2 regions of the Paenibacillus sp. FSL R7-0210 genome follow, and region 1 is predicted to be linked to the other one. Evidence: a T-box and tRNA genes for the amino acid it is inferred to sense, from the RefSeq annotation. Region 1 holds a T-box; the other holds one or more tRNA genes.
What was found. A T-box is a leader RNA that pairs with one kind of tRNA and senses whether it is charged. The one in region 1 lies ahead of MKY64_RS10445 (alanine--tRNA ligase), so its partner is inferred to be a tRNA-Ala.
Positions count from the first base shown of each region.

Region 2: it has a tRNA-Ala gene. The T-box ahead of MKY64_RS10445 (alanine--tRNA ligase) is inferred to sense a tRNA for this amino acid. The anticodon was not compared.

Region 1 is NZ_JBBPAR010000001.1:2,384,626-2,390,783, forward strand. Features, by position in the region: gene MKY64_RS10430 (glycine betaine ABC transporter substrate-binding protein) at 1-554, opposite strand, end outside; gene MKY64_RS10435 (ABC transporter permease) at 566-1,222, opposite strand; gene MKY64_RS10440 (winged helix-turn-helix transcriptional regulator) at 1,358-1,714, shown strand; gene MKY64_RS10445 (alanine--tRNA ligase) at 1,770-3,635, opposite strand; T-box leader at 3,705-3,948, opposite strand; gene MKY64_RS10450 (TetR/AcrR family transcriptional regulator) at 4,008-4,598, opposite strand; gene lpdA (dihydrolipoyl dehydrogenase) at 4,761-6,137, shown strand.
Region 2 is NZ_JBBPAR010000001.1:7,286,804-7,292,961, forward strand. Features, by position in the region: gene MKY64_RS31125 (molybdopterin-dependent oxidoreductase) at 1-621, opposite strand, end outside; gene MKY64_RS31130 (MFS transporter) at 736-1,986, opposite strand; rRNA gene MKY64_RS31135 (16S ribosomal RNA) at 2,413-3,973, shown strand; tRNA gene MKY64_RS31140 (tRNA-Ala) at 4,101-4,176, shown strand; rRNA gene MKY64_RS31145 (23S ribosomal RNA) at 4,438-6,158, shown strand, end outside.

The DNA of each region.
Region 1 (6,158 bases):
ACTTTCTCCAGTGCTGGAATACCGTCAGCGCGCTGGTCCACCTCTCCTTGGGAAGCAAATCGAATCTCCCCGGCATGTTTTTGCAGGTCAGTAATGGTCTTGATCCCTAATCTTTGTGATACTTCCGTTCGCATAACGAGACCCGCTCCATCATTTGCTTTTGAATAATCGAGCCATGTGATATTGAATTGCTTTTTGTACTCTTCCTTGACTGTTGTATACACTTCATCCGGATCTGTCATCAAATCCATCTGTAATACGGCCAACAACCCAGTACCTGTGTACTCTGGATACATATCGATATCGTTATTAACAATCGATGAATGAATGATAGAACCCGCAATATTAGGAACCCGCTCTACTTGGTATCCCGCGTTCTCCAAAGCCAATGCATATAGCTCCCCGACAATTAAATTCTCAGTAAAGTCTTTTGAACCAATTCGTATTGTCGATCCATGATTATTCGTTTTATTACCACATGCGCTCAACATTATGGACAAAACAAGTGTGATTGAAATGGTTAAAACTAATTTTTTCTTTATGTTCTTTTTCATTTGTGTGAACCCTACCTTTGCAAGAATTTATATCTAAACAATACACGTTCAGACACATCTAAAATGAAGCCTATCCCAATAGCCAGAATCGCTACTGAGATAGCACCAATTAAAAGTAAATCCGTTCGATTGAGTCCTAAACCGGTAAAAATGATCTCTCCTAATCCACCAGCTCCAATTTTGGCAGCCAAGGTAGCGCTGGCGATAATTTCAATCGCAGCGGTTTTAATCCCTGTCAAAATCAATGGTCCAGCCACTGGGAATTGGATTTTCCATCTGATTTGTCGTTCAGACATCCCTACACCTTGTGCAGATTCAAGTAAAGACATGGACACACTTTGTAATCCGGATACTGTATTCATTAAGATTGGAGGGATTCCTAAAATAATGAGAGCGACAAGGGCTGGCCTAATTCCAGTACCCATGATAGGAAGCAACAGAAGTAAGATTGCTAGGCTGGGAATGATTCGTAATGTTTGAAATAACGAGGTGATCCATTTTTCGGAACGACTATATTTAGTTGATAAGGTACCTAAGATCATTCCTATAAGTGTAGAAATCATCAATGCCAATAAACTGATCTCTAAATGCTCTTTCCAAGAATTCAAGAACGTTGACATATGATTCGAAAAATAGTCACTCAGTTGCATCCATAAACTTTCTCTCAAACTCCCTCCCCCTTTCATCATTTTCATTTGATTTTTCATCGACAGAATTATAATATAAGCAATGTATTGGTTTTGAAAGTAGGCACCTTTTTGTTATATAGGAACCTATTAGTAACTATTGGAGGCGATAATGTAGTGATTTCAAAAAAAGAGTTGCCGTTGTGTCCCGTCGCAACGACAGTTGGATTGATAGGTAACAAGTGGAAGCTATTGGTTATGAGGGATCTTTTGAAGGGAACTCAACGATTCGGAGAACTTCGTAAAAGTATCCCGGAGATCAGTCAAAAGGTTCTCACTGAAAATTTACGCTCAATGGAAGAGGATGGAATTGTCATTCGTACTGTTTTTGCAGAAGTCCCTCCGAGAGTCGAATACAGCTTAAGTGACTTAGGAAATTCACTGAAGCCAATTATATTCTCTATGGAAACATGGGGACTCGGGTACCAGAAACTCAATGATGAACTTCCGAACGATATTCATCAGAGTGAATGATGTCAGATTGATACTCTCTGCAATATTTCTATTAGCAGTAAAAAAGCAATTCGGATTAAATCCGAATTGCTTTATCTTTAATTACTCCCTTAATCCTTCTGACTCCAGCAGCCGAAGATTGTTCTTTTGCAATACGGAATGTTCCTAAGTTTGTGGTATCTTCTACATGAGGCCCTCCACATACTTCCCGGCTCCACACTTTCCCTTCGTGATCTTGGATGGTATACACCTTAACGATATCCGGATATTTATCCCAAAAGTTTCCTTCCACATTACTTTCTTTCGCTTCAAGTTTAGGCAGCTCTGAAATAGAGGTAACTGCTTTCGATGAAATTGCATCATTCACATACTTCTCCACCTTAGCTATTTGCTCGGGGGTAAGTTTTTCATCATGGTTGAAGTCAAACCGTAATCGTTCGGAAGTAATATTACTTCCTTGTTGGTGAACATGATCACCTAGAACTTCCCTTAACCCCGCAAGTAGCAAATGAGATACCGTGTGCAGCGCGGTTGTTTCTGCGGAATGTTCAGCTAAGCCACCTTTAAATTTACCCGCAGAAGCAGTTCTGCTCATTTCAGCATGTTTCTTTGCCGCTTCTGTATAAGACGCCTTGTCTTCCATGCTATATCCACTTTCAGTTAAATACTCTTCTGTCAACTCCAAGGGAAATCCATAGGTTTCGTAAAAATAAAAGGCATCTGCCCCCGTAACTTTACCCTTATTCTTCAGATGCTTCTGTATTTCAAATTCTCCTTGCTGTAATGTTCTATAGAAAAGACTTTCTTCCTTATTTACGATTTCAATTACTTTCTTTTTATTGCGGATCAAATCTTCATAAGCTGTTGCTTCATCGATATAAACTTCAGACAACTGACCCACAAAGCTTCCTTGTATCCCTATTTTTTTACCCGCACGGATGGCCCTTCTTAATAGCCTTCTTGTTATATACCCTGCATCACTATTTGCCGGCTCTGCACCGTCATTAATGAGAAACGTAGCCGCTCTCACATGATCCAGTATGATTCTAAAGGACTTTAGATCGTCAGCATAGGATTTACCGCTTAGCTCCATCAACTTGTTCTTGGGATTAAGGAAGAAAGCCGTATTGTAAATATCCTTGTCCCCGTTAAGGGCTGTAGCCACCCTTTCTAATCCGCCTCCATAATCCAGATTGGGATTTTGCATTTTTACGAATCCGGTCTCTCCTTTTGTGTAACACATAAATACGTTGTTCCCAATTTCCAGGAATCTGTCGCTTTCAGAAGCAGGATGATCCAGTGGATCACCGCTTGGGTCAAGATCATAAAACATTTCACTATCGGGTCCACCCGGTTCACCAACCGGCATATGGAGAGGACTTCCGGCCCGGCTCCACCAATTTTCTTTTTCATCGTATAAGAATATTTTCCCGCCTCTGGATGCCCCATATTGCCAGGGATCATCTTCAATGATGGGTTCTATCCCGACGGATTTGAATTTTGCTGACCAGAGCCCAAGGGCTTCCGTATCTTTCGGTATATTCAATTCGTCACTTCCTGCGAAAGCACTGATATACAGCCTGCCCGGATCCATTCCTAATTCGATGATCTGCCAATGCCAAATAGCGTCGATTTGCTTTTGCTTATAGTTATGTTCATTTGCTTTGAACTCCCACCGGCCTATCATTTCAAAAAATGTCAGATGCGACGTATCCCCTACTTCATCAATATCCACTGTCCTTAAGCACTTCTGAATATTAGCAATCTCATTGCCGATCGGATGCTTTTCCCCCAATAAATAGGGAACCATCGGCTGCATTCCGCTTCCTGTAAACAACGTTGAGGGATCATTTTCCGGTAACAAGCTAGAAGAAGGCACTTGGCTAGCCCCTATTCTTTTCATAAAATCAACATAGGATTGTCTCAACTCATCTGGTGTCATTGTAATACCTCCATCAAATATTAGTTATGCTTAAAACAAAAAAGCCCTAAGCTGACATGTTTCTTGTCAACTTAGGGCGAACGATTATGTCCGTGTTACCACCTAACTTCAGATTGCTCTGCGCTCTATCAGTACGGGATTGCTCCGATACTGTTTCCTGAATAACGGTGGAACTCCGTTGAAGCCTACTAAGATTCCTCTGTTCGGTCCACAGCTCCGAGACTGCTTCACTATTAGATCAATGAAGATTCGCACCAACCATCTTCTCTCTGTGAGATCCCTAATAGTTACTATTTCTCATCATAGCCTTTTCGTTTTAAGTTAAAGCAATGCTAGCACAATCAACTTACTTCGTCAAATAACAATTCCGTTCTAACTGGGGAACCTGGAGCCGGCGCTTACCATTTGTTTGATCTGCACAAGACCTGCCTGTAATAAAGCATCACTGAACTTCTCATCACTAACTGCCCTTGCCAGTGCCACAGTACCCACCATACTGCTCACCAACGCATAACTATTAGAGGGATCGATCCCAGCCATATTTGTAATAAACGCGATGAAACGTTGCAGCTCTTGTGTGTACGCTTGCCTAATATTTTCCGGTAGCTGGGCAACCTCTCCTGATAAAGCAGGTAAGATACAACCGGCTTCCGTCTGATCCCGATGCAGAGGGCTTAAGTAAAAATCAATGACGGCCTCAATCGGCGTCTGATCTTCATTTTTATTTTGGTCTGCAATTCTCTGAAGTGTGTCGATGGTGTCACTAATTGCGAAATGACAGGTCTCCATCACAAGCTGATCTTTATTTGCAAAATGGGAGTAAAATCCTCCGTGCGTCAGTCCAGCACCTTTCATAATATGTGGAAGACTAATATTCCGCACGCCGTGGGTGCGAAATGCTTTGGCTGCGCTGGTAATAATATGGCTTCGAACTTTGAGCTTGTGTCCTTTCGGATAAGGCATCCTGCTCTCTCCCTTTTGTATAAGTCTGTATTTATGAATGTTTTTAAAATATTATAATTATCATATTATTTGATGTCAATTTATTATGAAGTGTTGACTCTTTTAAAATATGATGATTATAATATATTACGATCATCATATTTTATTTTGGAGGTACTCATTATGAACTCATTAGAAGCTGTAGATACCCTGGTCATTGGATCGGGGCCTGGCGGTTATGTAGCCGCATTACGTTCGTCACAATTGGGTATGAAAACAGTCATTGTGGAGCGCCACCAGATCGGAGGGGTATGTACACATGTAGGCTGTATTCCTTCCAAAGCGCTGATTGCTGAAGCGGAGCGTATTCATTTGCGAAGACACTGGTATACTGTTGACGAAGCTTCTTCTTTTCAGGAGGCTCAGTTGTTTAAGCAAGCTGTGGTGGATAAGCAGTCTGGAGGAGTTCGGTTTTTACTTAAAACAGCAGGTGTGACAGTTATCGAAGGAGAAGCCAGCTTGATAGACGCGAATACCGTTGAAATTCATCACGCTGAACAGAATGAGCACCGAATAGGCTTCAAACATCTCATCCTGGCAACCGGTTCCCGTCCGATTGAAATCAGCGCTCTTCCTTTCGGCGGACGGATTCTTTCATCCACTGAGGCGCTATCGCTAGCCGGTATTCCTAAGAGCCTTGTTGTAGTTGGCGGCGGTTATATTGGCGTGGAACTGGGTCAGATGTTTGCGAGATTTGGAACCACAGTTACGATGCTTGAGGGCGGTGAACAGATTTTACCCGGATTTGAAGCAGAGCTTGTCGCACCTGTCGTTCGTCAACTGAAGAAGGACGGGATAACCATCTTAACGGAAGCTAAGGTTACAGGAGCAGACCAATATACGAGTCACATCAATCTACATTATATGCGTCAGGATCAACACCATGTTGTTCAAGCTGAATATGCGTTAATTACGGTGGGCAGGAAACCGAACACAGATGGAACCTTGGGTCTTGAAAATATAGGTCTGTCCCCTACTCCACAAGACTTGATCGAGATTGACAAGCAGTGCAGAACATCTATCCCGCATATCTATGCCATTGGAGATATTGTTCAAGGCCCTGCCTTGGCTCATAAAGCTTCATATGAAGCAAAAATTGCAGCAGAAGCGATCGCGGGTAAACCCTCTGTCATCGACTACAAAGCTCTTCCGCTGGTTGTGTTCTCTCACCCGGAGATTGCGAGCGTTGGTCTTAGCGAAACGGCGTGTAAACAACAATCGATTCCTGTTGTCGTTGGAAAATCTATTTTTTCTATTAATGGCCGTGCGCTGGCTCTGAAAGAAACCGAAGGCTTTGTCAAAATCGTTGCTCATGCTGTGTCTGGTCTTGTATTAGGTGCACAGATTGTAGGCGCTGAAGCATCTACTCTTATATCTGAGCTATCCCTTGCGATTGAGATGGGAGCGACGGTAGAAGATATGGCCATGACCATTCATCCGCATCCAACGTTAGGCGAAATCATCATGGAGGCCGCAGAACAAGCCCATCGCAGATTGTAACAAACGATAATTATTGATGCA
Region 2 (6,158 bases), 4.9 Mb from region 1:
AGTGGGACCGAGCGTGACAGCAAGCCCTGCGCCTACCGCAACCTTAATGAACCCGCGGCGTGAATACATAGGCTGGGCTTCAGAAGGAGCCGTGCGCCGAGCCCGTCCTGCGGGAGAAGAGGCCTCTTCAACAGGTACAGCTTCTGCCACAATCGTGCGCTTCTTGGGCTCCTTCAGCCACTTCACCCGTGTAATGGAGTGATAGATGATGACTGGCAGGCCGACCCAGGTCAGCAGATCATGAATGAATAACGCAGTATTCGCTGCTCTCGGCCCGGCAAGCCTGAACTGCCAGAGCACAACCCCTGAGATCAGCCAGCCGATCAAAAGCGTCAGCACGAAGAGGACGTTGGCTTTTTGCGCAGGTTTACCCTTGAGCCGCTTCCAGTGCTTCGCCGCCAGGAGCAGATAATAGACCACAGGGATCAACAGCGCCAGACCGAACACGATATGGCCCCATTTCAGCCACACTCTGCCCTCACCCAGCAGCTCTCTCCAGAAGCCGCCTACCAGCATTAGACCACTAACGGCAAGGATTAAGACCAGCCAGGCATTCCACAAGTGAATCGAGACGAGCTTCTTTCCGTATCCTTTGCGAAGGGGTGTAAGTAAGTTTTTCAAGCGCTTAGCCTCCTCTGGTGCCTCCACCTTAGAGTGATTAATTCAAGTTTCAACTAATTGTACCGCAAAAAGTGTCCCTTGAATAATTCTCTGCCGTTATCCAGATTCAGCGGATTATTCCGCTGCCCATTCCTCCAGCTTCTTGTCGCCGGGCAGCAGCAGGGCCAGCAGACCGAGCAGCGGCAGGAAGCCGCAGGCCACGAACACCGTGGCTATTCCGATCGTGTCGATCAGATGCCCAATTACGACAGAGCCAATTCCGCCAAGCCCGAAGGCAAGGCCGGTAATCAGACCCGAGACCGTACCGATATTGCCTGGATACAGCATCTGCGCGTAGATCACAGTGACGGAGAAGCTGGATAATAGAATGAACCCGGAGATGATCAGCAGCACGGCCGCCCAGAACTGGTTCACAAAAGGCAGGGCCAGCGCAAAAGGCACCGTCCCGATCATCGACACCAGAATAAGATTACGGCGGCCGAAGCGGTCTGCCAGCGGGCCCCCGAAGAAGGTGCCGACAGCGCCGGCAGCGAGATAGATGAAGATATAGATCTGAGCCTTATCCAGCGTCATCCCGTATTTGTCCATTAGATAGAAGGCATAATACCCGCCGATGGAGGCGCCGTACCAGGATCGCACGAATACGATGAAGACCAGAATAACCGTTGTAATCAGAATACGTTTGCTGCGGGCAGGGTCGATAGAGCGTGACGCTGACTTTTTGCGGAAGGTGTATCCGGCATCCAGCATCTCTCGGTACCAGCGGGCCACATAGGCCTGGATGGCGACTCCGGCAGCGGCGATAACGGTGAAGCCGAGAGCGCCCATCTGACCGAAGGGAATGAATACCCACTTCATTAATAGAGGACCCAAGGCCTGGCCGGCGTTGCCGCCCACCTGAAATATGGATTGCGACAGCCCCTTGCGCTGACCGGCAGCCATATGAGCCACACGCATCCCTTCCGGATGGAACGCAGCTGATCCGAAGCCCACAAGCATTACGGATACAATCACTAATACATAATTACCTGCAAAAGCGAGCAGGAACACCCCGGCAAAGGTACAGCACATCCCCAGCGGGAGCAGGATCGGACGCGGCTTCCGGTCAGCGGCGAAGCCGATAATAGGCTGAATCACCGAAGAGGTGAGATTCAGCGCGAACGCAATCCAGCCGATCTGGGCATAAGAGAGCACCAGGTTATCCTTTAATACAGGGAACATCGCCGGAATCAGTGCCTGAATGGAATCATTGAATAAATGAACAAAGCTGACAGCAAGCAAAATACGGTAGATGGTAGCCTGCTGCAGATTTCGTGATTCCCCCAGAGGGCCGGGTGGAGCTTGAGGCAGGGTCTTGTTGGACATTTGAACTCCTTTCAGGAACAGTTAATAAATAAGTTATCTATAGGATACGAAGATAAATTCTATTGTAGCGACAAATGAAGTATTATGGGAATCAATTTGTGCAGAGCTGCGGTGAACTATTCACTATTAACTCAAAAAAAGCAGTGCTTAATCCTATTATAAAAAAAGACTTGCAAACGCTTGGAGCGCGTGATATATTATCTCTTGTGCTTATGAGACATCGACGCTGAATTGAGCGGCGGAAGAAAAATAAGTTGACAACAAACGTAATAAAATGATATGATCTAATTCCTGTGCAAGAGACATAACGTTGAAATGCCGGGAGCAAGTTCTTTGAAAACTGAACAAATGGAACGCTTTAATTTTTACAAGATTCATTCAATGAATCGTCAGTTTCAAAATGAGCAATCGCTCTTTCTAAATACCAATTTGGAGAGTTTGATCCTGGCTCAGGACGAACGCTGGCGGCATGCCTAATACATGCAAGTCGAGCGGAGTTTGAGAGGAAGCTTGCTTCCTTTCAGACTTAGCGGCGGACGGGTGAGTAACACGTAGGCAACCTGCCCTCAAGCCTGGGATAACTACCGGAAACGGTAGCTAATACCGGATAATTTCTTTTTTCTCCTGAGGAGAGAATGAAAGGCGGAGCAATCTGCTGCTTGGGGATGGGCCTGCGGCGCATTAGCTAGTTGGTGGGGTAACGGCCCACCAAGGCGACGATGCGTAGCCGACCTGAGAGGGTGAACGGCCACACTGGGACTGAGACACGGCCCAGACTCCTACGGGAGGCAGCAGTAGGGAATCTTCCGCAATGGGCGCAAGCCTGACGGAGCAATGCCGCGTGAGTGATGAAGGTTTTCGGATCGTAAAGCTCTGTTGCCAGGGAAGAACGTCCGGTAGAGTAACTGCTACCGGAGTGACGGTACCTGAGAAGAAAGCCCCGGCTAACTACGTGCCAGCAGCCGCGGTAATACGTAGGGGGCAAGCGTTGTCCGGAATTATTGGGCGTAAAGCGCGCGCAGGCGGTTATTTAAGTCTGGTGTTTAAACCTTGGGCTCAACCTGAGGTCGCACTGGAAACTGGGTGACTTGAGTACAGAAGAGGAAAGTGGAATTCCACGTGTAGCGGTGAAATGCGTAGATATGTGGAGGAACACCAGTGGCGAAGGCGACTTTCTGGGCTGTAACTGACGCTGAGGCGCGAAAGCGTGGGGAGCAAACAGGATTAGATACCCTGGTAGTCCACGCCGTAAACGATGAGTGCTAGGTGTTAGGGGTTTCGATACCCTTGGTGCCGAAGTTAACACAGTAAGCACTCCGCCTGGGGAGTACGGTCGCAAGACTGAAACTCAAAGGAATTGACGGGGACCCGCACAAGCAGTGGAGTATGTGGTTTAATTCGAAGCAACGCGAAGAACCTTACCAGGTCTTGACATCCAACTAACGAAGCAGAGATGCATCAGGTGCCCTTCGGGGAAAGTTGAGACAGGTGGTGCATGGTTGTCGTCAGCTCGTGTCGTGAGATGTTGGGTTAAGTCCCGCAACGAGCGCAACCCTTGACTTTAGTTGCCAGCAGGTGAAGCTGGGCACTCTAGAGTGACTGCCGGTGACAAACCGGAGGAAGGTGGGGATGACGTCAAATCATCATGCCCCTTATGACCTGGGCTACACACGTACTACAATGGCCGGTACAACGGGAAGCGAAGCCGCGAGGTGGAGCCAATCCCAGCAAAGCCGGTCTCAGTTCGGATTGCAGGCTGCAACTCGCCTGCATGAAGTCGGAATTGCTAGTAATCGCGGATCAGCATGCCGCGGTGAATACGTTCCCGGGTCTTGTACACACCGCCCGTCACACCACGAGAGTTTACAACACCCGAAGTCGGTGGGGTAACCCGCAAGGGAGCCAGCCGCCGAAGGTGGGGTAGATGATTGGGGTGAAGTCGTAACAAGGTAGCCGTATCGGAAGGTGCGGCTGGATCACCTCCTTTCTATGGAGAATCGTCTTCTGCAATGAAGACATTCAAATAAAAGTCTTCAGGAAGCTTGCTTCCTGAAGTAGGCTTTACTTCGTAAAGCCTTGAGCGTTTCCATTTGTTCGGTTTTGATGGAATTTGCGGGGCCATAGCTCAGCTGGGAGAGCGCCTGCCTTGCAAGCAGGAGGTCAGCGGTTCGATCCCGCTTGGCTCCACCAACAAACTTCATCTATTTGTTATGTCTGAAATACTAAATACATTGTCTGTTATTCCGAACATCACAGTCGTGATTGTCCCGTAATAACAGCAACTTGATCCTTGAAAACTGGATACCGAAACGAATTTGCGTTTTAGAACATTCCTTTAAGCTGAACTTGTGTAAACAAGTTTCATATTAATGGCGATGCTACGATGATCTTGATGGAAATACAGGCGTTGAAGAAATTCATTGTCCGATATTTTCCTGACGGAAAAATCGAGGTTAAGCTACTAAGAGCACACGGAGGATGCCTAGGCGCCAGGAGCCGACGAAGGACGTGGCGAACAACGAAACTGCCTCGGGGAGCTGTAAGCAAGCTTTGATCCGGGGGTGTCCGAATGGGGAAACCCAGCTGTGGTAATTCGCAGTTACTCGTATCTGAATACATAGGATACGCAGAGGCAGACCAGGGGAACTGAAACATCTAAGTACCCTGAGGAAGAGAAAACAATAGTGATTCCGTCAGTAGCGGCGAGCGAACGCGGAACAGCCTAAACCAAGGGGCTTGCCTCTTGGGGTTGTGGGACGTCTCACATGGAGTTACAAAGGAATTCAGTAGGTGAAGAGGTCTGGAAAGGCCCGCGATAGAGGTAAAAGCCCTGTAGCCTAAACTGTGTTCCCTCCGAGACGGATCCCGAGTAGTGCGGGGCACGTGAAACCCCGTATGAATCCAGCAGGACCATCTGCTAAGGCTAAATACTACCTGGCGACCGATAGTGAAACAGTACCGTGAGGGAAAGGTGAAAAGCACCCCGGAAGGGGAGTGAAATAGAACCTGAAACCGTGTGCTTACAAAAAGTCAGAGCCCTTTCTATGGGTGATGGCGTGCCTTTTGTAGAATGAACCGGCGAGTTACGTTTAACATGCAAGGTTAAGGTGAGAAGCCGGAGCCGCAGCGAAAGCGAGTCTGAATAGGGCGACTGAGTATGTGGACGTAGACCCGAAACCGTGTGATCTACCCCTGTCCAGGGTGAAGGTGCGGTAACACGCACTGGAGGCCCGAACCCACGCATGTTGAAAAATGCGGGGATGAGGTGGGGGTAGCGGAGAAATTCCAATCGAACTCGGAGATAGCTGGTTCTCCCCGAAATAGCTTTAGGGCTAGCCTCGGTGAATGGAGTGGTGGAGGTAGAGCACTGATTGGGTGCGGGGCCCGCAAGGGTTACCAAGCTCAGTCAAACTCCGAATGCCATTTACTTCTTGCCGGGAGTCAGACAGTGAGTGCTAAGATCCATTGTCAAAAGGGAAACAGCCCAGACCATCAGCTAAGGTCCCCAAGTGTGTGTTAAGTGGGAAAGGATGTGGAGTTGCACAGACAACCAGGATGTTGGCTTAGAAGCAGCCACCATTGAAAGAGTGCGTAATAGCTCACTGGTCGAGTGACTCTGCGCCGAAAATGTAACGGGGCTAAACACACCACCGAAGCTATGGCTAGGATCGACTTCACTGCGCCTTTGAGGCGTGTTTATCCAGATTGACATTGATGCCGTGAACCATCCGAAGGGATGAATGGCTAAATGCTTTCAGGGGATAAACATGAACTTCGAAGCTGGAGTGAAGTCGATCCTGGGGTAGGGGAGCGTTGTATGTGGGTTGAAGGTGTACCGTAAGGAGCGCTGGACAGCATACAAGTGAGAATGCCGGTATGAGTAACGAAAAGATCAGTGAGAATCTGATCCGCCGAAAGCCCAAGGTTTCCTGAGGAAGGCTCGTCCGCTCAGGGTAAGTCGGGACCTAAGGCGAGGCCGACAGGCGTAGTCGAAGGACAACAGTTTGAAATTACTGTACCACCGTAATCCGCTATGAGCGATGGGGTGACGCAGGAGGGTAGTGACGCGGACTGATGGATGTCCGTCTAAGCAGTGAGGCTGGTGTGCAGGCAAATCCGCACATCGTTAAGGCTGGGCTGTGATGGGGAGCGAAAATTATAGTAGCGAAGGT